Regions from separate parts of the Pseudoalteromonas sp. JSTW genome, predicted to be linked through region 2. Evidence: predicted binding sites of a transcription regulator. Region 2 holds the regulator's gene; the other holds the start of a gene.
The links. Region 2 encodes LexA, which represses DNA repair genes until DNA is damaged. Its sites were predicted from a motif close to TACTGTATNNNNATACAGTA; they were not measured.
Positions count from the first base shown of each region.

Region 1 (12,706 bases), 1.6 Mb from region 2:
GACGGCGGTCCCGTTGTTCTTCAAGCCAAAGTGCCGGTACTCGAAAACGATACCGCAGAGACACTCGCACAACGTGTTCATCAGCAAGAACATATAATCTATCCATTGGTGGTCAAGTGGTTCAGTGAACAACGACTCAAGATGGAAGCAGATTATGCAGTTTTTGACGAAAAGAAACTTCCTGCACACGGCGCGCACTACCCAGAATAAAAATTTAAGTGCCCTACTCGCGTGTGTGGGCACTTTATTACTTCCTACCAGTGTTTTAGCTGGCGATCTCACTCAATATGAAGCCAAATACGATGTACTTCGTAAAGGCGAAACCCATGGTAAAGCAATCCGCGAGCTTAAAAAAGCCGCCGACGGTAACTACGTGATCACTTATCACAGCGAAATCGAATGGATGATATTTTCTGACTCACGAAAAGAAACATCTAAATTTACCTATCAAGATCAAAAAGTATCGCCTTTAAGCTACACAATGGAGCGCTCTGGTACAGGACCTGATAAAGAGTACACATTAAAATTTGATGCTGCACAAAAGCAAGTGAACAGTAATCAAAGTAAATACCCGCTAAAATTTGATTGGTCAGATGATTTTCAAGACTCTCTGTCGTACCAAGTTCAAGTGCGCGAAGAGTTAAAGCAAGGTAAAACCCAGCTTTCATACCCATTAGTAGATAAAAAAGGAAATCTGCGTAGCTACGACTTTGAAGTCATTGGCACCGAAATGATTTCTTTACCAATCGGCAATATTGAAGCCATTAAAGTAAAACGCTTATACGATAACGATAAACGTCAAGCCCTTGCTTGGTTTGCTCCCGAAATGGATTACATGTTAGTGCGTATGTGGAAAGGCGAAAAAGGCGTGGAACAGTTTGAAGTACAACTTAACTCATTCACAGTAACAGCACCTGTGAGTACGCCGACTGCGGCTAAGCTAGAAATGAGTAACGAAGCGCCGTAAAAGCGCTTCGATTTTATCGTTATATTTTCTCACCCATTTTAAATAGCACGAACTCACCTGGTTCCATTTTTTGCCAGCGCTCATCGTGGGTAAGTGGTCGGGTTGCAATGACAGTAACCACATCATTCGGTGTGGTTTCTTTTTGAAAATCAACCACCATATCAGCATCAATTAATGTGGCTTTGCCAAACGGCGCACGACGGGTGATCCAATGCAGATTATTAGTACAATAAGCCAACACATACACGCCATCCGTTAATAGCATATTAAACACCCCCTTTTCTCGCAGAGTATGGGCGAGTTTTGCGGCATAACGGAAAACCGACGCCATGTTGGATGGGCGCTTAGGGTACTTTTCACGAATTTTATCGAGTAGCCAGCAAAAAGCCAGTTCACTGTCGGTGTTGCCAACTGGCCGATAGTAATCAGGCTTTAAGTCATGATAATTAGACAACTGACCATTATGTGCGTAAGTAATTTCGCGGCCCCATAATTCACGCGTGAATGGGTGTGTATTTTCAAGACACACGCGGCCACGATTGCCCTGACGAATATGACTAATAACCGAAATACTCTTTATAGGATACGCTTTAACAAGCTTCGCAATCTCAGATTGGCAGCTTGGCTCAGGATCTTTAAACGTACGGCAGCCTTTTCCTTCATAAAAAGTAATGCCCCAGCCATCTTTATGTGGTCCGGTGTTACCGCCACGTTCTAATAAGCCTGAAAAACTAAAACAAATATCCGTTGGTACATTGGCAGACATGCCAAGCAACTCACACATAGAACTCTTTACCTATAAAACTAAATGAAGGAATGGCATTAATAGCGAAGCTGTGCCAGCAGTTATTGTTAAACATAGCGACACTATTAGCAACTACCCTATTTGTATTTTATTAACTATCTGGTTGAACACGCTAAATTTTTACTTTTATCAACATTATTATTTATTAAATCGCAATAATAAACCCGAATGCCAATCTGGTTGTCTGCTCATCATGGTTTACACTGTAAAAAAATGAACAGGTAAAATTAGTTTTATCCGTGTCCACCTCTTGATAATTAGCGTATCTAGCGCTACTCTAAGAGAGGTGGTCTGACCTCTATTAAGGAATAATCAATGACTCTCTTATTTTTACTTGGTTTACTCGTGCTGCTTAGTATTGCGAGTTACCACAGAGCAAGCTGGAATACCTGCTTAGGTATTGCCATTGCGACATTACTTGTTGGCACTTTTGCTGGCGCGTTTGGCGCAATTAGTTGGCTACTATTCTTATTAATTGCTGTGCCACTTTCTGTGACTAGCATTCGTCAACAATACATTATCAAGCCTATTTTTGCTGCATTTAAAAAAGTCACTCCGACAATGTCGGATACAGAAAAATCAGCAATCGATGCCGGTACAACATGGTGGGAAGCAGATCTATTCTGCGGCCGTCCTGACTGGAATAAATTACATCAATACCCAGTACCCAAACTAACCATTGAAGAGCAAGCCTTTATTGATGGTCCTGTTGAAGAAGTATGTGGCATGCTTGATGATTGGCACGCAACTCATGAATTAACCGATTTACCACAAGATGTTTGGCAATATCTAAAAGATAATAAATTCTTTGCCATGATCATCAAAAAAGAATACGGCGGTTTAGAGTTTTCTGCGTTTGCACAATCATGCGTACTGCAAAAGCTTACGAGTAAATCAACACTACTTTCTTCAATTGTTGGTGTGCCTAACTCGTTAGGTCCAGGTGAGCTGCTTCAGCACTATGGTACTAAAGAGCAAAAAGATCATTACTTACCACGCTTAGCAAGTGGTCAAGAAATTCCATGTTTCGCCCTAACCTCACCTGAAGCCGGTTCAGACGCGAGTGCTATTCCTGATTACGGTGTCGTATGTAAAGGTCAGTGGAATGGTGAAGAAGTGGTAGGTATTAGCCTAACATGGAATAAACGTTACATTACCCTTGCACCTGTTGCGACAGTGCTTGGTCTTGCTTTTAAATTACAAGATCCAGACGGTTTATTAGGTGATGACAAAGAGCCAGGTATTACTTGTGCGCTCATCCCAACAGACACCCCTGGGGTTGAAATTGGTCGTCGTCACTTCCCGCTAAATGTTCCATTCCAAAATGGTCCTACTCGCGGTAAAGATATTTTCGTTCCACTAGATTACATCATTGGTGGCCCTAAAATGGCTGGCCAAGGCTGGCGTATGTTGGTTGAATGCTTATCGGTAGGCCGCGCAATCACCTTGCCGTCTAATTCAACGGGTGGAATTAAAACCATCGCACTTGCTACTGGTTCATACAGCCGCATTCGTCGTCAATTCCGTTTACCTATCGGTCAAATGGAAGGGGTTGAAGAGTCACTCGCAAAACTTGCAGGTTATGCCTACAGCTCTGATGCCGCAGTCAGCATGTCGACCGGTGCCGTTGACCTTGGTGAAAAGCCGTCAGTGGTATCAGCTATCATTAAATACCACTTAACAGAACAAATGCGTGAAGCAACCATTCACGGCATGGATGTTCACGGTGGTAAAGGCATTATGCTTGGTCCAAACAATTATTTAGGCCGTGGTTACCAAGGTGCGCCAATTGCAATAACAGTTGAAGGTGCAAACATTCTTACGCGTAACATGATCATTTATGGTCAAGGTGCAATTCGTTGTCATCCGTTCGTACTTACTGAACTAGGTGCATGCTCGATTGAAGACCGCGAAGAAGCACTTGCAGTATTCGACAAAGCACTTATGGGTCATATTGGTTTTACCATTTCGAACCTAGTACGTACTAAGTGGTTAGCATTCACCGGTGCGCGCTTTACAAGTACGCCGTACAAAGATGAAACCGCAGAGTTTTACCGCGTAGCGTCACGTTTTAGTGCTTCACTTGCATTAATGTCTGACATCAGCATGGCTGTATTTGGTGGTTCATTAAAACGTAAAGAGCGTATCTCAGCACGTTTAGGTGACTTACTAAGCTACTTATACCTAGTGTCTGCAACACTTAAACGTTACAACGACGAAGGCCGTAAAAAAGAAGATTTTGCGCTTGTTCAATGGAGCTGCCAAGATCACCTTTATCACTGCCAACGTGCACTGGCTGACTTAATTAATAACATGCCGTCTGCTGCGCTTCGTGCGATGCTTAAAATCATGTTATTCCCATTTGGTCGCCCAGTACGCAAGCCAACAGATAAGCTTGAGCACAAACTCGCACACTTATTACAAGTACCTAGCGAAACACGTAACCGTTTAGCAAGTTATGTATACCTTAAAAATGAGCCACTTAACTTAGTGGGCCGTCAAGAGCAAACGCTTAAAGACGTACTAGAAGTTGAACCATTATTTGATAAAGTATGCCGCGAAAAAGGTGTAAAACTGCCTTTCTTCCAACTTGATAAAGTGGCACAAATGGGCCTTGAAGCAGGCATTTTAAGCCAAGCCGAAGCTGATAAATTAGCTGCTGTTGAAAAAGCTCGTCTCGATGTAATTAACGTAGACGATTTTGACCCAGCTGACCTCGTTGCAGGTAAAGCTGCACGTAGCGGAAATAACAGCAAAGCTGATGCAGCTTAAGCAATTAACGCTATTCCAATTGTTATAACACACCAAACCAGCGCAAAATGCGCTGGTTTTTTTTGCGCTAAAAGCTGCTGTAAAAAGCACCACACAGCAGCCAAAGCGACCAGCGGCCATTGTAAAACATTTAACAAAAGCATTGCCGCCAATGTCGCTGCACCATAAAACAGTAAACTGGGTATAAAATGACTTAAATAAAACCGTCTGTACTGACCATTTGTTTGAAAAAACATTCGGTATTTTTGAAGCACTGCAAAGCAATCAAACTGTAATGAACTACTTAGTAATACACAGTTTGCCAACACCATAACCTGTATCGCATGATTAAAGTCGCTACGAATTTCAACTAGTTGCACTGCGGCTAATAGGCTTGCAGTAAACAAAGCACTTCGCCAAATTACACTCCAGCTGTGCTCCAAAAAGTAACTAATCCAAAATGAAGTGAGTGAACTAACCACACGTTTGTGACTGAGGTTCATGTTAGGAAAAAATAAACTCCCCATAAAACCAATTAAAAAGCCGCTATGGTAGTGTAAGGAATCTAAACTAAACGGTAAAAGAACCAGAATACTACACGCTAAAAAACCATAAAATAGCGAATAAGGTCTATAAATTACCATTAAACCGCACAGCCACTGCAACAGCATAAATAGAATAAAATGAGGAACCTGCAACCATTGCTGAAGACGAAGGTCAACGGCTATCAATAAGCTTGCCATTAACCACACATTACTGAGTAGTAAAAGCTTACAGTCGATTAAAATTAGCCAAGCAGGCTTAAAGATATGTGCTTGAAAGGCTCTATTTTCTGAGTTTGTTATAGCAGGAGCAACAGCCCATAACATAACGGCTTGCAGTGCCAGATAGAGCAAAGCTAACTGGGCGCTAAAACGGGCATGTTCATGGCTGTCTACAATTTTACCCAGCCCCAAAAATAACAATAGCGCGATGCCTAAAACCGCAGGCCCAAGCACTAACGCAAACAACAAACCAAAGTTTTTAAGCTGCGCCAGTAAGTTCTTAAGTGCAGTTGTATATGCTAAATAGCGGTAGCTCATTACTGCATTATAACGTGACAAGCTCTCTATCATAATGACGTACACTCAAAGCCTTGGTGTAAAAACACATCTGGCTCGTGGCTGGTTAAAATGATTTGCCCATCGGGTTTATCACTTAAATAGTTATCAAGCAAATTGAGTAAATAATGGATACTTGCTTGGTCAAGTGCTGCACTCGGCTCATCTAAAAGCAAATAAGGCGCCCGCTTCATAAACGTGATTATAAGCTGGCATTTTTTTGATTGCCTGTCGATAATGCACTAAAACGGGTGTGTAAGTGTTCGCTGAACTTAAATCCGTTAATAAGGTCAATTGGCGCAGGCACATTTAAGGCTTTACAGGTCAGTTGAATAATTTGCTGAGCCGTTAAAAAATCAGGTAAACAAATGCGATCGCTGGCAATAGCCACATACTTTTGTGGTGAACTATGCTGTTTATTAGCATACATTATTTGCCCCGACTGTGGTTTTTCAAGGCCAGCAATTATCATCAGTAACGTGGTTTTGCCACTCCCATTGCTCGCCTGTAAGCACATTTTCTTACTGTTAAATTGCTTATTATAATTTTCGAACACGGTTGCTGTAGCAAAACGCTTATTGAGATTTTTTATTTCTATCATTGCCATTCCTTTGCGAAATTTAAATTGTAACACAGCAATGTCCCTAAAAAGTTACATGCTTTGTAACAATTATTTAGCTGCAAAACTTGCGTTTATATATTGAACAAGTAAGACTCAATAACGGAAAAATAATAAGGAATAATTAAAATGAAACCGAGTTTTCAACTAGCAGCCATTGCGTGTGCATTAAGCCTTGCATTAGCAGGATGTTCACAATCAAACCAAACGACCACCAGCGCAATTAGTCAGCAACAAGAACACACTATTAAACAGTATGACGCTGAAACATTTTTTGATACCACTTCAATTATGGGCAGCAGCTTTTCACCTAAAGGTGACAAAATCCTTGTTAGCAGTGATGAAAGCGGCATCTATAGCCTCTATGAAATTGATATTAAAACAGCGAACAAAACACGTTTAACAAACTTTGAAGACAGCACCTATGCTGTTCGCTATTTTCCAAACGATGAGCGCGTATTATTTACCAAGGACTCAGGCGGGAACGAGCGCTATCATATTTATGTACGTGAGACAGACGGCACTGTCAAAGACCTGACTCCTGGCGATGAAACTCGTGCCAGCTTTGCGGGCTTTACAGACGATGGCAAACACTTTTTTATAACGAGTAATCAACGCGATCCTAAGTTTATGGATTTATATCGCGTAGACAGTTCACGCTATGAAATAACACCTGTTTATCAAAATACTCTTGGTCTAGATGTCGGGGCGATTAGCCCTGATGGCCGCTTTATTGCTTTATCAAAAAATAACTCTAATAAAGACAGTGATGTGTTCATTCTCGATACAATGAAAAAAACGCTCAAACCTGAGCTAATCACTCGTCATGATAATGAAGCGCAATATGGCCCTGAAACATTCTCAAAAGACAGCAAGTCTCTGTATTACTCGACCGATGCAAAAGGTGAATTTTCACAGGTTTGGCGCTATGACTTAACGACAGGTGAGCACAGCCCCGCCCTAAAAGATGACTGGGATGTCAGCTTTATTTACTTCTCAAAATCGGGGCGTTACCAAGTAAGTGGGGTTAATGCTGATGCCAGTACTAAAGTGACAATCATTGACACAAAAACCAATAAACAAATCGATATGCCTGCCTTGCCCCCGGGCAATTTACGTGGTGTAAGCTTTTCAGCTGATGAAAAGAGCATGGCGTTTTACCTAAATTCAGATACCTCGCCAAGTAACTTATTTGTTTGGCAATTAGGCGAAACGAAAGCAAAAAAACTGACCCATACTTTAAGCGATGCAATTGATCAAAATGATCTCGTTGAAAGCACGATTGTGCGTTTTAAAAGCTTTGACGGTTTAGAAATCCCTGGCGTTTTATATAAGCCCAAACAGGCTAATAGTAATAATAAAGTGCCTGCTCTAGTGTGGGTGCATGGTGGTCCGGGCGGCCAGAGCCGCACAGGTTACAGCGCAATGCAGCAACATTTAGTTAATCATGGCTATGCTATATTTGCTGTAAACAATCGCGGTAGCTCTGGCTATGGTAAAACTTTTTTCCATTTAGATGATAAAAAGCATGGCACAGACGATTTGCAAGATATTGTCTACGGGAAAAAGCACTTACAGAGCTTAGACTGGGTTGATGCTGATAAAATTGGCATTATGGGTGGCAGTTACGGTGGCTTTATGACGGCAGCGGCGCTGGCTTTCGAACCTGAAGAATTTAAAGTAGGTATTAATATTTTTGGCGTAACTAACTGGGTAAGAACATTAAACTCTATACCACCTTGGTGGGAAAGCTTTAAAAAGGCACTGTACGATGAAATGGGTGACCCTGCAACTGATGGCGAACGCCATCGAGCGATATCTCCCCTCTTCCATGCTAAAAACATTACGAAACCACTGATGGTTATTCAAGGTGCAAACGACCCTCGTGTATTGCAAGTTGAGAGTGATGAGCTTGTTGCCGCAGTAAAAGCGAATGGTGTCCCCGTAGAATACGTGTTGTTCGATGACGAAGGTCATGGTTTTACTAAAAAAGAAAACCGTATCAAAGCATCAAACGCGTACCTTGAGTTTTTAAATACGTACTTGAAAAACTAAATTTTAGAAGCCGGTGTACACCGGCTTCTTTATCAAAACACCTGTATAAACCTCAAATATCCTGCATACAAACTACTGTATAAACTTCGGTATAAAACACTATATATATTACTTCATCCATTTTTCACAAAATATCACACTGCAAAGAAATAAAATAACCAATTGTTTTTAAAGATTTAATTTTTTAAAATTATTAAAAGCTGAATAATTGGTTAAAAAAATAGCAAAAAAACACTTGCGCAAAAACACTGTATAAACTACTGTATACACATACTGTATAAACAACCAGTGAGTGAAAGTTATGTTACAGCCAATTACCTTAAGAACCGTTAAAAGCTATCAACAAGATAACGACAAAGCGTCGGTTAATTTAATTCAAATTGAAGACGAAATTTCAGCAACATTTGAGCTATTAAAGGTATTACATCACTATAACAGCCAAAGTGCGTGGACATTGTTAATTGCACCTGATCATGTGCCAAGTAAAGCATTACTCGATTCATGTTCAATCGACACCAGTAAACTGTTAGTGATCAGACAAAAGCACCTTGTGAATCTTGAATATGTGCTAAGTTCGGCGCTGCACAACGGTAACTTTGCCGCAGTGATCACCTGGACAGATATTGTCAGCAACAATCAACTAGATTCTATGACTCTTAATTTAGAACATGCATCTGCAAAGTTTTACTGCTTCACCAAAAGCAACCCATTAAACAATTTAGTACCGCAGCCACAATAGGCTTGCTAAAATAGCAATTTATTGTTTTAGGTAAGTTGTTATGACATCACTCACACACTCCCTTTGTCCTTGTGGCAGCAAACAAGATTACTCGCTTTGCTGCCAACCTTTGCACGCAGGCGATAGCCAAGCGCAAACGCCGGAACAACTTATGCGTTCTCGCTTTAGTGCTTATGCCTTAAAAGATGCAAAATATGTCTTTACAACATACGCACAAAGCCAACAAACCGCTAACCCTGTTAGCGAAATCAAAGATTTTGCTAATAGCTGTCGTTTTACCAAGCTAAGCGTTTTAGATACTGAATATAACGAGCAAGAAGGTTTTGTAGAATTTAAAGCAAATTACTTTTACCAAAACTTGTATTGTGAGTTACACGAGAAATCGCGTTTTATTAAAGAAGATGGACTATGGCGTTACCTTGATGGTGAAATAACGCCTGTTGCTGATATTAAAATTGGCCGTAATGATGAATGCCCTTGCGGTAGCGGCAAAAAATATAAAAAGTGTCACGCAATTTAAATCACAGCTATTCACTTTTTATATAGCCAATCTAAACCTTGACTAGCCATTGTAGGGAAAGCCGTTGCGTGGTGGGCATGTGATATAAATCAACACAAAATAATGTCATTGTATTTCAGACAATAAAAATGGGCCTCAAGGCCCATTCTTAAATTCTATGAATTATAACGACTATTCTTCGTCAAATTCTTGTAACTGGCGTTGTGCTGGACGCGCTAGAATCTCGACATAAAACGATGTAAGCCCTTTTGCTTCAATATCGCTAATGCATTTATTAATTTCCGCCACATGAACGACTTTCGCGTCGTCAGCTGACTCTCCAAATTTACAATCAAATGCCCAGTAATCGGCATCTTCTGGGAGAGTTTTATTACGCTCACGTTTTAAATACTTCTTCACTTCGTGCTTAGCTGCATCAACCATGCGAGGGTATTTAATTTTCTCATGGTTAAGCGTGAATGTTTTCTTCATTATAGTCCTAATAACTTGGTTCAATGATAATGGCATAAAGCCATTTGGGCGCATTATAACAAGCACATAAAAAATTAGCTGTACTTTTTACTGATTTGCACCAATTTACCTATCTTTGTAAGTGTAGCGTACAAGGCGAGTATGACAATTTCAATTAATTAAGCAGTTGCCAATTGCAAAGGCTGATGAATCGCCTCGTCCGTTAAGCTGTCATAAAACGCAGCTGCATCCATTTGCATACGCTCTGTGGGTGCGTTTTTATCGTAATAGCGTTTTCTGACTGCTGGCTCACAGTTATCGATGACTTCTAACGGCACATGATTTTTATCATCGCGGATAGCAAGCGGCTCAGGACTGAGACAATTACGTAGGCGAATATCTGACAAGCCACCTTCTAAAAGTCGCAGCCCATTATTCTGCCCGATTAACATATCATATTGTTCAGGCGCTAATGGTTGTTTTGGGCCTGCCCCTAACTCATTTCTGAGTACGTGTTCTGAACTCTGAGTATCGGTTAATTCTGTTTTCGGTAAATGAAACTGGCTAAAATCAAGCGCATCATGAGACAGCATCGCCAATAATAAGGCAAACTCACCTTGGCGGTGTTCATGAACACTTTTGTTAAGACGATTATCAAGTTGACTCTCGTTGAGCAACAAACCATCAATTTGCATAGACTTTGGCCGAATAGTTTCAAGATTAACCAGTTATCGGCATTAATCTATTTTTCTTTAGTTTTTTTCTTTACTTAAAGAGCCAGTTTGCTATTATCAGCGCCGTTGCATTGGAGGGGTTCCCGAGCGGCCAAAGGGATCAGACTGTAAATCTGACGGCTCAGCCTTCGCTGGTTCGAATCCAGCTCCCTCCACCACTTTTCTACGCTCAGTTAAGTGGGGCCAAATGCAATAAAAATTAGTGTGGAGGGGTTCCCGAGCGGCCAAAGGGATCAGACTGTAAATCTGACGGCTCAGCCTTCGCTGGTTCGAATCCAGCTCCCTCCACCACTTTCCTTCTCTGCTAATTCACTATTCTATTTTTCATATTATTATTTACTTCTCTTTTCCTAAATCGTTAAACTAAAAATACAGCTATTTTCAATTGAATTATCCTTTTGTTATACCATTACGCTTAATTATGTGGTCTATTTTGAGGCAATAAAACCGCGTTGATAACAAGGCAAAAATTTAGTTATTTAGTTATTTAGTTGTTCTCGGCAATTGCTCCTGCATTGCTCTACCTCCTGCATCCATGCAGTCGTAAATCAGACATTTTTAACGCAGGTAGCGACTGGTTTAATCACTCAAAATGATTAAGTATTTTTGCGGATTAGTATTAGAGCCAGCGTAAAAATGGACCATTCACTTTCAGCCAATTGCTTGCTTTTTTATGTTCGGGATAAAACTCACTCACCCGTTGCCAAAATGCCGCACTGTGATCCATATGCTTTAAATGCGCAAGTTCATGAACAACAACATAATCAATAACCCATAGGGGCGCACTGGCTAAGTGCAAATTAAAGGTTAACTCTCTTTGGCGATTACAACTGCCCCATCGACGCTTGTAATGTTGAATTTTAAGACGTGTTGGTAACGCTTCTCTCATTTGAATACAGTAGTTTTGTATACGCATCTCAAGGTAGGTTTCTAACTTGTCATGTAAAAACTCTTCCATCAATGCAAGATACTTTGCGTCTGTGAGTTTAACGCGCGGTGAAATAGCAAGGGTTAATTCATGAGTATCAGTGTCTTGATACCATTGGCTGCAATTTTCTTGCTTAAATACAAGGGGAATTACCTGATCAAATAGCTTGATTTGCGAATTTTTAATGGGAAATTGACACTGCTCAGCGTGTAATGATTGTTTAGTAACTTGCTCTGCAACCCAATGCTGCTTTGTTTTTAACCACGCTTCAATATCTTTACGCGGGACAAAGTGAGGTGCATACACAGTCAACTGCTGCTCGGCGACTTTAATCGCGACAGTTTTTCTACGTTTACTGCGTTTTAACGTGTACTCAAACAAAATAAGCCAATGTAATTAATAAAATCTTTGTATTATATTTTACCCCGTAAAATACCTGCTAATCTATAAAGATGACTCATAAATAAGTTTTTATTCTTATGCCTGATAAACCGTGTTGTAGCTACATTTCACCAACAGGTAACACGTGTCAAGAAACCGATATGGGTTCTGGGTATTGCTTTTGGCATGACAATAAATTTGATAAATCAGGCTTAGAGCTGACTCAAAAACTTGAACGATATGCGAAAAAGGGCGGGTTACTTCAGGGTCTGCAATTACAACGTGCAAATTTAGTGGGTCTAAATTTAATAAAGAAAGATGATGAAGAAGGTTATGATCTTTCTTACTGCAATTTTTATCGAGCCAATTTGTCGGGGGCACATCTTTTCAACAATAAAATTGCCAATGCATCCTTAATGAAAGCGAACCTTCATAGCGCCAGCTTACACTACTGCGATTTACGAAATACCAACCTACTTGGGGTTAAACTCAGTGATAGCCGCATTGATAATATCGATTTAGGCGAACAATTACTGCAAGAAGCCGAGGCGTTTAAAGCTCGTCGAAATAGGCAATACTCGACTGCACGCGACTTATTTGAACAATCCGAAGAAATATACAGAAATTTACGTAAAGCGTCTGAAGACCAAGGGCTTT
Region 1 is NZ_CP058972.1:1,371,354-1,384,059, reverse strand. It holds gene purN (phosphoribosylglycinamide formyltransferase) at 1-210, shown strand, start outside; gene GZH31_RS06380 (DUF3108 domain-containing protein) at 155-967, shown strand; gene GZH31_RS06375 (class II glutamine amidotransferase) at 987-1,751, opposite strand; gene fadE (acyl-CoA dehydrogenase FadE) at 2,088-4,544, shown strand; gene GZH31_RS06365 (DUF6136 family protein) at 4,541-5,626, opposite strand; gene GZH31_RS19990 (AAA family ATPase) at 5,635-5,817, opposite strand; gene GZH31_RS06360 (ATP-binding cassette domain-containing protein) at 5,826-6,224, opposite strand; gene GZH31_RS06355 (S9 family peptidase) at 6,372-8,297, shown strand; gene GZH31_RS06350 (SulA-like leucine-rich domain-containing protein) at 8,599-9,036, shown strand; gene GZH31_RS06345 (YchJ family protein) at 9,077-9,556, shown strand; gene GZH31_RS06340 (DUF6172 family protein) at 9,728-10,027, opposite strand; gene GZH31_RS06335 (VC2046/SO_2500 family protein) at 10,186-10,701, opposite strand; tRNA gene GZH31_RS06330 (tRNA-Tyr) at 10,814-10,898, shown strand; tRNA gene GZH31_RS06325 (tRNA-Tyr) at 10,947-11,031, shown strand; gene GZH31_RS06320 (M48 family metallopeptidase) at 11,360-12,049, opposite strand; gene GZH31_RS06315 (ion channel) at 12,148-12,706, shown strand, end outside.
Region 1: GZH31_RS06350 (SulA-like leucine-rich domain-containing protein) is a predicted target of LexA. The motif match lies at 8,556-8,575, and genes of this name have one in related genera.

Region 2 (12,706 bases):
CTCTTTGCGACAGCGAAAGCGATTAATGCAGAGCTCGAAAAGCTACACAACGATATTATTGCTGCCGACAGTCAACTGCGTGGCAGTTTATTACTGACAACGGTCAGTGGTTTCATTGATGTATTAAGTGAAGTATGCGAACAGTTTCAGAGCCTACACCCGCAAGTACGGCTTGAAGTGATCCTTGACCAAAACCGATTACGTCTTGACCATGGTCAAGCTCATATTGCTGTACGTGCAGGCCCTCGCCCTGATGAAGGAGATTATATTGCTCAGCATTTGGCTGAGTTATCGTCCGGGTTTTATGCGTCAAAAAGCTACATTGAAAAATATGGTTTGCCGAAAACCTTACAGCAGTTAGAGCAGCATAGTTTTGTGTCGGGTGTAGCTGGTTACAACGCTAAAGTGCCTTATTTTGCTTGGGTTGATGAGCACATAGCACCCGCACAAATCAAGCTTAGAGTATCAGAAACATCAGAAGCAACGCGTGCTATTGTTAGGGGGCTGGGCATTGGTGGTTTACAGCATGAGGTCGCAGATCAATACCCAGATTTAGTGCCTGTGCTTGCAAAAGAACTCGTTTGGCCGACCGACCTCTGGTTGGTAACACATCACTTGGTGCACCGCACCGCGAAAGTACAGGCGTTTAGCCAGCTACTAAAAGCCTATTTTAAAAAATTAAAAAACTAGAGCGACTTTTTTACGTTAATACCCAAGCGTTTGGCCAGCCTCACAAGGTTGGCCCTGTCGACTTTAAGCGTGCGGGCAGTGGCTGCCCAGTTTAAGTTGTGCTGTTCTAGTTGCTGCATAATCATCTGATAACTAAACGCATCGGTAGCTTCTTTTAATGACAGCGAGGATGTATTGGTATTGATAAGCTGAGTCGTTGTGTGCGTGTTTGTAGCACGTTTTTCTATATCACAGTGCTGTGGTTCAATGGTGATGATTTTCTGTTGCCATTGTTGTTGTTTGGCTTTCAAAGCAGCTCTACTTATCACGTGTTCAAGCTCTCTCACATTACCAGGCCAATCATATTGGCGTAGCAATATTTGCGTGTCGATACCCAGTTTTAGCTGTTTTATAGCAAGTTTGCGCGCAGTTTGCTCAACAAAAAAGCCAGCCAAAAGAATCACATCATTTTCGCGCTCTTTTAGTGCGGGTACGTTAAGTGGGTAAACGCGCAGCCTATGATAAAGATCTGCGCGAAAACGTCCTTCAGCAACTTCTTGTTTTAAATCGCGATTTGTTGCTGCAATAACGCGTACATCAACGTAACGACTTTGATCTTCACCCACGGTTTGCACTTCGCCACTTTGCAGTACGCGCAACAACTTACTTTGCATTGCTAAGGGTAATTCACCAATTTCATCAAGAAAAAGTGTTCCGCCATCAGCGAGTTGAAATTTACCTTGGCGAGTTGAATGGGCGCCAGTAAATGCGCCTTTGCTGTGCCCAAAAAATTCACTTTCTGCCAGATTCTCAGGTAACGAAGCACAATTAAGGTGGATTAAGGGTTGTTCTCGTCGCTTCGAATTGAGATGAATATTACGTGCAACAAGCTCTTTCCCGACTCCAGTATCGCCTTGTATCAGTACGCTAAACTCCGATGCAGCCACTAATTGAATATCATTTTTTAGTATTTGCATACAGTGGCTATTACCAATTATTTCAACACCTTCTCGGGTTAAAGCCTCAAGATTAAGTTGCTGAGCTAGTTGGTGATTGTGCTGTGCATGTTGCTGGTAATGTTGCACTGTAAGGAGGGTTTCAACATGTGCTGCGACTAATTGCATAAGCTGTGTGAGCTGAGTATGGGGGACATCATCAAAAGCATATTCGTTGAGGCTATCAAAGGTTAAAACAGCCAGTAATTGTGAATCTTGCTGTTGACTGTAAAGGGGCAGCCCCATGCATGCATGTACAGGAAAATCCCCCTCACGACTTTGTAATAAACCATCATAAGGGTCAGGAAGCTCACACTCTTTAGCAAACTTGAGCGGTTGGGTGCTTCTGCAAATTTCAAATAAACGAGGGTGCTCGTTTATCTCAAAGCGTCTGCCAAGAGTGTCTTGAGACAAGCCGCGCTGGGCGACGGGTTTTAACGTTTCGCCCTGCTTAATAAGTAGGGCAACGGCATCACAGTGTATCCATTCACTTATACAGCTTAGTAGATCGCTAAAGTCGTTTTTGTTTGGATTTACGTGGGCAAGTGCCAATGCAATATCGAGGATGCTTTTTTGGCTTGTCATGTCAAATTGACCTAAATGTGTTCTTTTGTCTTTTATAATGGTGAGTCATTATGACACATAAGGCAATGATTTGTTTTTAATTGATTGAAAATTAATGGTTTTTATTTTTGGCGTGAACTGTGCAATAAGCTGACTAATTCAGGCAAATAAGGGTTGCAATGAAAGTCATTAATTTAACAGAGCCAATGCCAAAAAAAATCCATGTTTATCAGCTAAGTAAATGGCCAGTATGGGGATTAGCATTTAGACCTTTCTTTTTAGGGGCTGGTATTTTGGCTGTTTTATCTATGAGCTACTGGCTGCTAATTCTGAGTGGCTATGCAAGTTGGCAGTTAACAATGCCTGCTACGCTGTGGCATGCCCATGAAATGCTATTTGGGTTTGCAGGGGTCGTTGCTATGGGATTCTTACTGACCGCAGCGCAAACGTGGACAGGTGTGCCAAGTGTTAGCGGTATTAAATTGTGTTTACTTAGTGTGACTTGGGTTATCGCACGCGGCAGTTTCTTTGTTGACGTAAATGGTATTAGTCAACTTAACCTTTACTTGGTAGGGGGATTTCAGCTTGTGTGGTGGTTGGCTGGTATTGCTATTTTGACTGATATGCTCTTACAGGCTAAAAGCCGTCATAATTATTTGTTCATTTTTATTACCGCCATGCTATGCGCGTGCAATATGATTTTCCTCAGTTTGGTCGTTTTGCAAAAGTTTTCCTTTGCGCTAAGTATTGTTGATACCGCCGTTTTACTCATGGTGTTATTGGTGGGGGTTGTTGCGGGGCGTGTTGTGCCTTTTTTTACCGCACGCGGTCTTAATATTACTGAACAAGTGCGCAGCCCTAAGCTTGATAAGCTACTGCTATTCAGTTCGTTATTTGCCATTGCTTGGTATTTCTTAAGCCAGTTATTTTTTAACACATTGAGTGTTGGCTGGGTATTCGCATGGCTAGCTACCTTGCATTTTTATCGCAGTATTTTGTGGTGGCATGCAGGTGTATTAAAAGTGCCTTTATTGTGGTCTCTGCATTTTGCTTATTGGGCACTGGCAATAGGTTTAGCGTTAATCGCTGTTAGCTTTTACAGCCCACTCATACTCTTTAAAGATGCGTTGCATCTTGTCACTGTTGGCACGATTGGCTTAATGATTCTTGCCATGATGGTGCGTGTATCGCATGGCCATACAAGTCGTCCTTTACAGGTGCCTGTACTCGTGAATGTCGCCTTTATGCTTATTGCAGGAGCTGCCATTGTCCGTGCTCTGCTCCCCGCTATTTTAAACCATCACCTTGCGTGGCAATTAAGTGCATTGCTATGGGTGCTGGGTTTTATTTTATTTTTATTTCATTGTGCGCCCATTTTACTTAAACGTCGTGTTGATGGCCGTCCAGGTTAACTACTCTTGAATAGGAAAAAATATGTTATCTGAAAAAACGATCCAGGTTGTAAAAAGTACACTGCCTTTGCTTGCAGAAGCAGGTCCGCAAGTTACTGAGTACTTTTATGATCGTATGTTTAGTTATAATCCTGAGCTAAAAAATATTTTTAATATGACCCATCAAAAATCAGGGCATCAGCAATTTGCATTATTCAATGCGTTAGCTGCTTATGCTGCAAATATTGATAATCTTGAGGTCTTAAAAAGTGCGTTAGCGCGTATTAACCATAAACACACGAGTTACCATATTTTGCCAGAACACTACTCGATTGTTGGTGGGCATTTAATTGCGACCTTAAAAGAGTTATTGCCAGAGCAATTTACCCCTGAGGTTGAATATGCGTGGCGTGAAGCATATGCATTGCTTGCCGATGTATGCATTACAGAAGAAATGGCGCTATATCAAAAAACTAAACAAGCTAAAGGGGGCTGGTTTGGTACTCGTTTGTTTACGATCACTAAAAAACACGTTGAGTCAGATTCTATTACCAGCTTTACCCTCACTCCTTGTGATGGAAAGCCCGTTGTGTCGCACTTACCTGGTCAATACTTAGGTATAAAAGTCCACTCTAAAAAGACTGAGAATACTCAAATTCGCCAGTACTCTATCTCACAAAAAAGTAACGGTGAAAACTATCGGATCAGTGTGAAGCGAGAAGGACTGGTTTCTAATTATTTACATAGTTTAGATGAGGGCGAGCACATAGAGGTCTACCCACCCGCGGGTGATTTTGTTTTACGTGAAAGTAACAGCCCTGTGGTATTCATTTCTGCAGGGGTTGGTCAAACACCCTTGTTGGCCATGCTGCAAAGCTTACTTGACAAGCAACCTAGTCAGCCTATCCATTATTTACATGCCTGTGATAACGCTGCGCAATATGCATTTAAAGATTATTTGCTGTCAGAAGTTAATACACACCAAGGGCTGAGTTGTTTTACATGGTTTAAAGAAGGAGCCGGAGCCGATTTTACTGGTTTGATGGATGTTGCTTTACTGGCTGAAAAGTTACCGCTTAGCGATGGCGCGTTTTATATCTGTGGACCCATTGCTTTTATGGCTTTGATTAAACAGCAACTTGTTAATTTAGGTGTGGCAGCCGAGCGTATTCATTACGAAGTGTTTGGTCCTCATCAAAGCCTATAATAGCGATATCTGACAAGGGTTAATTATTGACAATTGCATGGATAGCAACGCTATTCATCAGAAGCACTAGAAAATGAAAGGCGCAGTAACATACTGCGCCTTTTTTGCTATTTGACTTCGCATTCCACATTGGGCAGTGGAATACGCAACTCTTTTTTAGGGTAGTAAAGTACGCATTGATCAGCGGCTTTTTGCAATATGAACTTTTCAGATGGAATGCTATGTGCCCCCATAATTGGCATACCATCTGGACCTTTACTGGTGCCGTGATCAATCAATAGTTCTGCGCTTTTTGTAAACACATCATCAGCGAGCGTTACTAAGCTACCACCTTTGGCTGACTGAATCGCTTGTTGCAACTGAGTGATGACACCTGGGTTGACTCGCGTTAGTGTGGCATTTTGTGGTTGTTCGGCTTGGGTACTTTTACACGCCACTAAGCTTGTTAACATAGCGACAGCCAGCACATGTTTTTTACTCATTGCTCTTTCCTTTCGCTGAAACTGGACGAGTTAAATCCATGTTTTCTCTGTAAATAGGACGATTTGGTGAAAGCGATAACCCAGTCTCTTGTTCTGCTTGTGATGCAAAGTTTAGCTGTTTAGTTGCTGATGCTTGCGCCACAACAGGACAGCTATCATTTTCAATATGATAAAGAGCGGCCGCGAGGAGTCCTTCTTGTTGGTCGCCTAAAGAGTGATCAAAGTCATCAGCAACGACACATCCTTTCACATCAGCTGCAAATTGTGGTGTTGGTGTTGGGTTTAAGCCATCGGCGTATTCACCAAAACCTTTAAAGTTGGCACCGGTAAACTGAATGGTGTAATACGTCGTGGCGCAGTTATGCGTTGGGGTAAAGCCATAGGGTTTACCACAGGTTTTACCACCAATTAAAATAACTTCAGCATCAATGCCTTTTAAGCCATTTATAAAAGCTTCTGAGGCAGAACAAGTGCTTTCAGTGCTCAGTACATAGACTTTTGCTAAGTTAAGATCTGGCAGGGTATTATTAGTTACCTCAAAAGTTGAGTAGTCCACTTCAATATCAACGAACGGAAATGGGTTTTCAACAGGTTGTTTGTCGTTTTTAATGGTTTGATAGTAATAGTAACCTTGAGTATTAGCAGGGCCTGCGACCATATAAGCAAGCTGCGATGACAGCGCTAACAAGCCGCCACGGTTATATCTAAAGTCGATTACGAGTTCATCAATATTGTCGGCTTTAAACTGATTGACCGCATCAATAAGTCCTTGCTGAGCAATACTAATATGGCTATTAAATTGCATGTAGCCAACTTTGAAACCGTTTTCGGTAGTGATGGTGCCAACGTTTTGCACCGGCGTTTGGGTGATATTTCCGGCGACGATATTAATCGACTTTTCAGTGCCATCATTGCTGCGCAACTTAAAGTTGTGAGATTCGCCAGCTGTTGGACTAAAAAGTACTTCGTTTAATGTATCGACGCCTGCTGCGGTATTGCTATCAATGCTTACATTGTCAACCGATAGAATAGTATCGCCGCGCTGTAAACCTGCTTTAGCGGCTGGCGAATCATCTTCTAGATAAGCAACGCGCAACTCACGCGGAGGAGTATTCTTAATAAATGCCCAGTTAATTCCGTAGCCAGATACGACACCTGATTGCGCTTCTTTAAAGTAATCTTCGGTCGGTTCGCTAAAGTGGAAGTTATCTTTGTTAGCACCTGAGTCTGTTTTTTGGAACGTTTTTAACTGTGCAAAATAAGCGGCCACTGAATTAAAGTTATCTGGGTTATTATCTTCAATTTCATCGTACCAAAGGTAAGTTTCATTGCTCCAAGAGCGTAACCACATTTTCTCTGTAAATTCAGAGCCTGCTTTATCTGGGTATGGTTGGTTATTGTTGTAAGGATCAGTGCCCGTGCGTGGTATTGCACATTGGTCTTTAAATTCACTCGATGAGGCAAAAGTACCCGCAGTCCATGTTGGTCCAGAATTTGTTGGGGGTGGTGTAGGCGTGCTTGTATCTGGGTTGGTTGGCGTTGATGAACCTCCGCCACCACAGCCAGATAAAGAGAGGCCTGACACTGCAAAAAAGATTGCTACTGCGAGTTTGTTATTTTTAAACATTTGTTTACTTTCCTGTAAATAATTGTTTAAAAAGTATCAACAAGAAAGAGGCAAGGCAATAGAGTACGGTTGTAGTTTTGTAAACAGGTGTACAAATTTTACAGTGCTTTTCTATTGCTTATTTCGGCTATCTCGAGTTTTTGCCATGACTCAAACAAGGTGCGTTGCTTATCTGATATTTTTAAGTCATAGGTTTTTTGCATATAAAAATAGGTGTCTGCTATACGTTTTCTTGCATAAAGTGGTGGTTCGAATACGCGCTGTTTAAAATCTATTTTCACAGGGCATGCGCCGTAGTTGGCGCTGCTGGTTGTAACCATTCCATAGCGGAAATTTGAGCGGTCGGCATTTATTTCACCAATTGCAGGGGCTAGATTATGGATGTCAGCCTCCATTTTACGAAACTTTTCACTGACTTTTCGGCAGTTTTTACGCCCGCCATTTTGCCAACATTGTAATTGGTGCCCAAACTCCCACGCAGGGACTATATGTTCCCATTCAATTCGTTTCGCGCGTGCATTTTCTTTACCAGAGCGAGTGATTTCGTTACGTGGTATGTACCCGCAGACGCTCGGGTCGGGCACCAGTTTTTTTCCTTGGCGTTTAATATCACACCCGCAATATAAGCTTTTAGCGTTTTCGGGTAAGGTTTTAATAAGGTATTTTTTGGCGCTAGAAAAGTTTGAAAACTGTTCCGCAGACGCCGTGAAGCATAACAACAGGCATAAAGTTGCTGATAAAAGTAAACGCATATCCATCACATAAGTGAACTACTGGAAACACTATTGTAAAACGCAGAGCTGAAAAGAAAAAGAGTACGCGCCAAAAGTAAACTATAGTCATTAATAAATACAGTCTATGGGAGTTGAACAATGCGATTGGGTGCGTTTTCTGTGAGTTTAAATGTACAAGATATCCATGCTTCAAAGCTGTTTTACGAGAAATTGGGGTTTACTCAGTTTGCGGGTGAGATAGAGCATAATTGGTTGATTATGAAAAACGGTGAACATTTAATTGGTTTGTTTCAGGGGATGTTTGATAAAACCATGCTGACTTTTAACCCTGGCTGGGACCAAAGTGCGAGACCTTTAAGTGAGTTTAGTGCTTATGATGAACTAGAGGCGCACTTTAAACAACAGGGGATGGCGGTACAAAAGGTCGGTGATGCCAGTTTTATTGTCACCGACCCTGATGGTAACCCTATTTTGATTGATCAGCACGTGTAATCGGTTTACGGCGTCTGATACGGACATTTTGTAGTAATAAAATAATGCCCGTAATACAAAATAATACGCTACTTGCGGCAAAGCTAATTAGTAATGGGTTGTTGAAATTTTCTCGTTCATCATAATCCATGATATGCAACATCCAGAAAAAGTCAAAAATGCGCCACAAAGTGCTACGAACAGTAATGACTTTACCGGAGTCGCCTTCTAAATAAACGGTTGTATTTAACCAATCGTTATAGCTCACTTGCCACACATTGGAGCGGTGACCGACTTCTCTCGCTCCTTTTTCTAGTAACTGCGCACCCGCGACATCCGCCTCGATGAGTAAGTGTGCATTGGCATTGGCAATAATTTCAGTTTTAGTTGGTGTGCTCATAGCACGACCAGATTGACCGTCAAAGTTAAACACGCCTTTATTAGTCGTCACTTCGATGATGGGAGTGGTTAAAAAATGACGGTATTGAATGCTATCAATTTGCTGAAATTGTTTGGTTATTTGGTCAAGAGAAACGGGGTAATCATGCAAGGTAAATGGATTATCTAAGCTACGATTGGCTAAATGTTTACCATGTACTTTTTGAAGGGGTATTGAGCTCATTACTAAGCCCCCTAATAACCAAAAAAAGAGTTGTATGGCGAGTAAGTAACCCAGCCACTTATGCCCTTTACGGGCATATTTAAATACGCGCTTATTCATTGATTACCTCTTATTATTTTTTTATTGGGCAGCGGTATAGACAGAGCGAATCAACGCTCTTGCAGCATTTACTGTATTCTAAATTTGGTTTATGTACAAAACTGAGTTAAAGTTTCAGAGATATCAATAGAGGGTAAAAACGAGAGTATGTCGGAAATTCAATTTTTAAATGTAGATCTGGAACTTGAATCAAAACACGATATGAGTGCGCTGGTAGCTGATTTAAAGAAAAACGCCATGGTTTTACATTACGACCAAGATGAATACCGTCAATTAGCACGTATTGAAGCCGCGGCTGATATCGGCACACCAGATAAAGCTATCAACCAATTATGTGAACTTATAGAGTCGTGCTCACGCAATGCATTAAAGCAATGGTTATCTTGCTCAAAGCGTACTTTCGATATTGGGTTTGAGTCGGGTGACTCACCTAAATGTTTTAATCAAGCCCTGCACGCAGACACCTTATTACGTATTTCAGCGATTGGCGCAGGGCTCGAAATTACTATTTATCCTGTTGAGCGTTAATCGCTAACGCTTGACTACCGCTGCGGTCATTCGTGATACGCAGCATAGTTCACCTGCCGCATTCGTTATTTTAATTTCCCATACAGATGTTCGCTTACCTAAGTGCAGTGGCTTTGCCGTGGCTGTTAAGAGGCCTTTTCGAGAGGCTTTAATGTGATTGGCATTTATTTCTTGGCCAACAGCATAATATGCGGTGAAGTCGACCACAAAATTGGCTGCATAACTTGCTACAGTCTCTGCTAAAACAACATTAGCACCACCATGGACCATCCCCATAGGGTTATGATGCTCTGGAATAGCGGGCATAGTGGCCACTAAATAATCGTCGCCGATTTCGGTTATTTCAATGCCCATTGTTTTCATTAATGTGCCTTGCCCAGTAATACCCTGTTCGAGTTCTTTACATAATTCGAGGGTGAATGGTTGATACCAAATGCTCATTGTGTTTCCTTCGCAAACTAACTTCTTAAGTGAAATATCGGTATACAATATGGTATCTATCCCCACCGTTCAATGCTTGTTTTTTATCATGAGAGGAAGGGGAATTTAAATTTGCGATTTTCAGATAACTGTATATACTCACAGTTAAATGTACTGTATGGAAAACCAGTTGTATGCGCCCATTAACAAAACGCCAATCGCAAATTTTAGAACTTATTAAAGTATTTATTAAAGACACTGGTATGCCACCTACGCGTGCTGAAATAGCGCAAACATTGGGATTTAAAAGTGCCAATGCCGCTGAAGAGCATCTAAAAGCACTGGCAAAAAAAGGCATGATTAAAATGAAGCCTGGAGCAAGCCGAGGCATTCAATTAGTCGAAGAAGACGAGCCAGAACAGCTTGGCTTACCACTGATTGGGCGTGTTGCCGCGGGTGAACCTATTTTGGCGCAAGAGCATGTAGAAAGCCATTGTCAGGTTGACCCTGCATTGTTTAAACCCGCTGCAGACTTCTTATTGCGAGTTAACGGCATGAGTATGAAAGACATTGGCATCATGGATGGTGACTTACTGGCAGTACACAAAACGCAAGTTGCAGAAAATGGCCAAGTTGTTGTGGCACGTGTCGATGACGATGTGACTGTAAAACGTTTAGAAAAAGCAGGACGTAAAGTATTTTTGCATGCTGAAAATGAAGAATTTGCCCCGATTGAAGTGGACTTAGAGCATGAGTCATTTAATATTGAAGGCTTAGCGGTTGGGGTTATTCGCAACGCTGATTGGATGTAGCTTTTTATATTACGCGTTAATCGTTACAAGCAGAGTAATTACTTTATCTGCTTTGCTAAACTTTTTTGAAACAACGCACCAAATTGATTCAATTTGGTGCGTTGTTTGTTTTTGACCGTTTACCTAAGATTTGTTCACCCTTACTTTCTACATAAAGCCTTATACGGCGCAGTTTTCCTTTCTTTTTAAGTTTTTATACTTGCCTTAAGTATTAATTAACGCGCTGATTATAGTTGTTATTTTTGCACCAAAATAAACATTTATTACCACAAAAACTTGCTTATTGCTCATTTTTTAACTAATTGGTTAAGTACATTGTATTAACACCTATTTACGAAAAAGACACACAACAAATGTGTAAGGGGGTTAAACAATGAGTGTGTCGTTCACTGCGTCGTGATGATACACAGACCCAAGCTGTTTGCAGATGACACATCAACCATCGATTGGTTTGGGTATTTAAACAATAAAAAAAACGAATGGGCACCAGCTGTAACGCCTTTTCGCTTTGCGTCTTGCAATAGCATTAAAAGGAGCTGTCACATGGGTAAACTGCGTTACACCTTGTGGCTTATATTGGTAGCACTTCCGCAACTTGCTTTGGCAAATAGCCAATTCAATATGCGTAAAGGTGTCACTGATATAAGTAATAATGTTTATGAATTACATATGACGATATTTATTATCTGTTGTGTGATTGGCATCATCGTATTTGCGGTGATGTTTTGGGCTTTGATACATCATCGTAAGTCTAAAGGGGCAAAGCCTGCCCAATTCCATGAAAGCACGAAGGTCGAGATACTTTGGACTGCAATTCCATTTGTGATCTTAATCGCTATGGCGATCCCTGCCACCAAAACGCTTATTGCCATGGAAGATGCTTCAAAAGCAGATATTACAATCAAAGTAACAGGGTCGCAGTGGAAGTGGCACTATGAATACATGGGAGAAGATATTGCTTTCTATTCGATTTTAGCGACACCGAAAGATCAAATAGATAATCAAGCCGAAAAAACAGAGCACTACCTACTCGAAGTCGACAAACCTCTGGTGTTACCAATCAACAAAAAAGTACGTTTTTTAATGACCTCTGATGATGTAATACATTCTTGGTGGGTTCCTGATTTTGCCGTGAAAAAAGATGCCAATCCCGGCTTTATTAATGAAGCATGGACACGCATTAATGAGCCCGGTATGTACCGCGGCCAATGCGCAGAGTTATGTGGCAAAGACCATGGTTTTATGCCGGTGGTTGTTGAGGCATTGCCAGAAGATGAGTTTGCGACTTGGCTTGCAGACGCAAAACAAGCGAAAGAACAAGCCGCTGCTGCAGATGCCGCATTACTTGATCAAACTCTTTCGAAAGATGAATTAGTTGTTTTAGGCGAGCAAGTCTATATGGCCAGCTGCGCAGCCTGCCATCAGCCCACTGGCATGGGATTGCCTGGTGTATTTCCAGCCTTAAAAGGCAGCCCAATCGTGTTGGGCGATGTGAACGATCATATTGATATTGTTTTACATGGTAAGCCTGGTACAGCGATGCAAGCGTTTGATAAACAGCTTTCAATAAAACAACTTGCAGCAGTCATCACTTATAAACGCAATGCGTGGGGTAACAATACCGGTGATGTCATTCAACCGAGTCAGATTCAAGCAGCAATTGATGCAGCAGCGGAGGCGAACTAATGAGTAACGTTATTAATGAGCAAGCCACTGAGCATGCGCATCACGACCACCATCATCCAGCGAAAGGTTTCAAGCGTTGGTTATATACAACCAACCATAAAGACATCGGTAGTTTGTACCTGATCTTCTCATTGACGATGTTTTTAATTGGCGGCGCCATGGCTATGGTGATCCGTGCTGAATTATTCCAACCAGGTTTACAATTGGTTGATCCTCACTTTTTTAACCAAATGACCACAGTACATGGGTTGATCATGGTATTTGGGGCTGTGATGCCCGCCTTTACAGGGCTTGCAAACTGGATGGTACCTATGATGATAGGTGCGCCAGATATGGCCTTACCACGAATGAACAACTGGAGCTTTTGGATTTTACCTTTTGCCTTCCTTATTTTATTGG
Region 2 is NZ_CP058972.1:3,425,919-3,438,624, reverse strand. It holds gene GZH31_RS15480 (LysR family transcriptional regulator) at 1-690, shown strand, start outside; gene norR (nitric oxide reductase transcriptional regulator NorR) at 687-2,249, opposite strand; gene GZH31_RS15470 (NnrS family protein) at 2,408-3,640, shown strand; gene hmpA (NO-inducible flavohemoprotein) at 3,663-4,826, shown strand; gene GZH31_RS15460 (hypothetical protein) at 4,934-5,308, opposite strand; gene GZH31_RS15455 (S41 family peptidase) at 5,301-6,935, opposite strand; gene GZH31_RS15450 (endonuclease) at 7,034-7,693, opposite strand; gene GZH31_RS15445 (VOC family protein) at 7,808-8,161, shown strand; gene GZH31_RS15440 (hypothetical protein) at 8,136-8,861, opposite strand; gene GZH31_RS15435 (hypothetical protein) at 9,009-9,389, shown strand; gene GZH31_RS15430 (PaaI family thioesterase) at 9,393-9,830, opposite strand; gene lexA (transcriptional repressor LexA) at 10,004-10,621, shown strand; gene coxB (cytochrome c oxidase subunit II) at 11,165-12,307, shown strand; gene ctaD (cytochrome c oxidase subunit I) at 12,307-12,706, shown strand, end outside.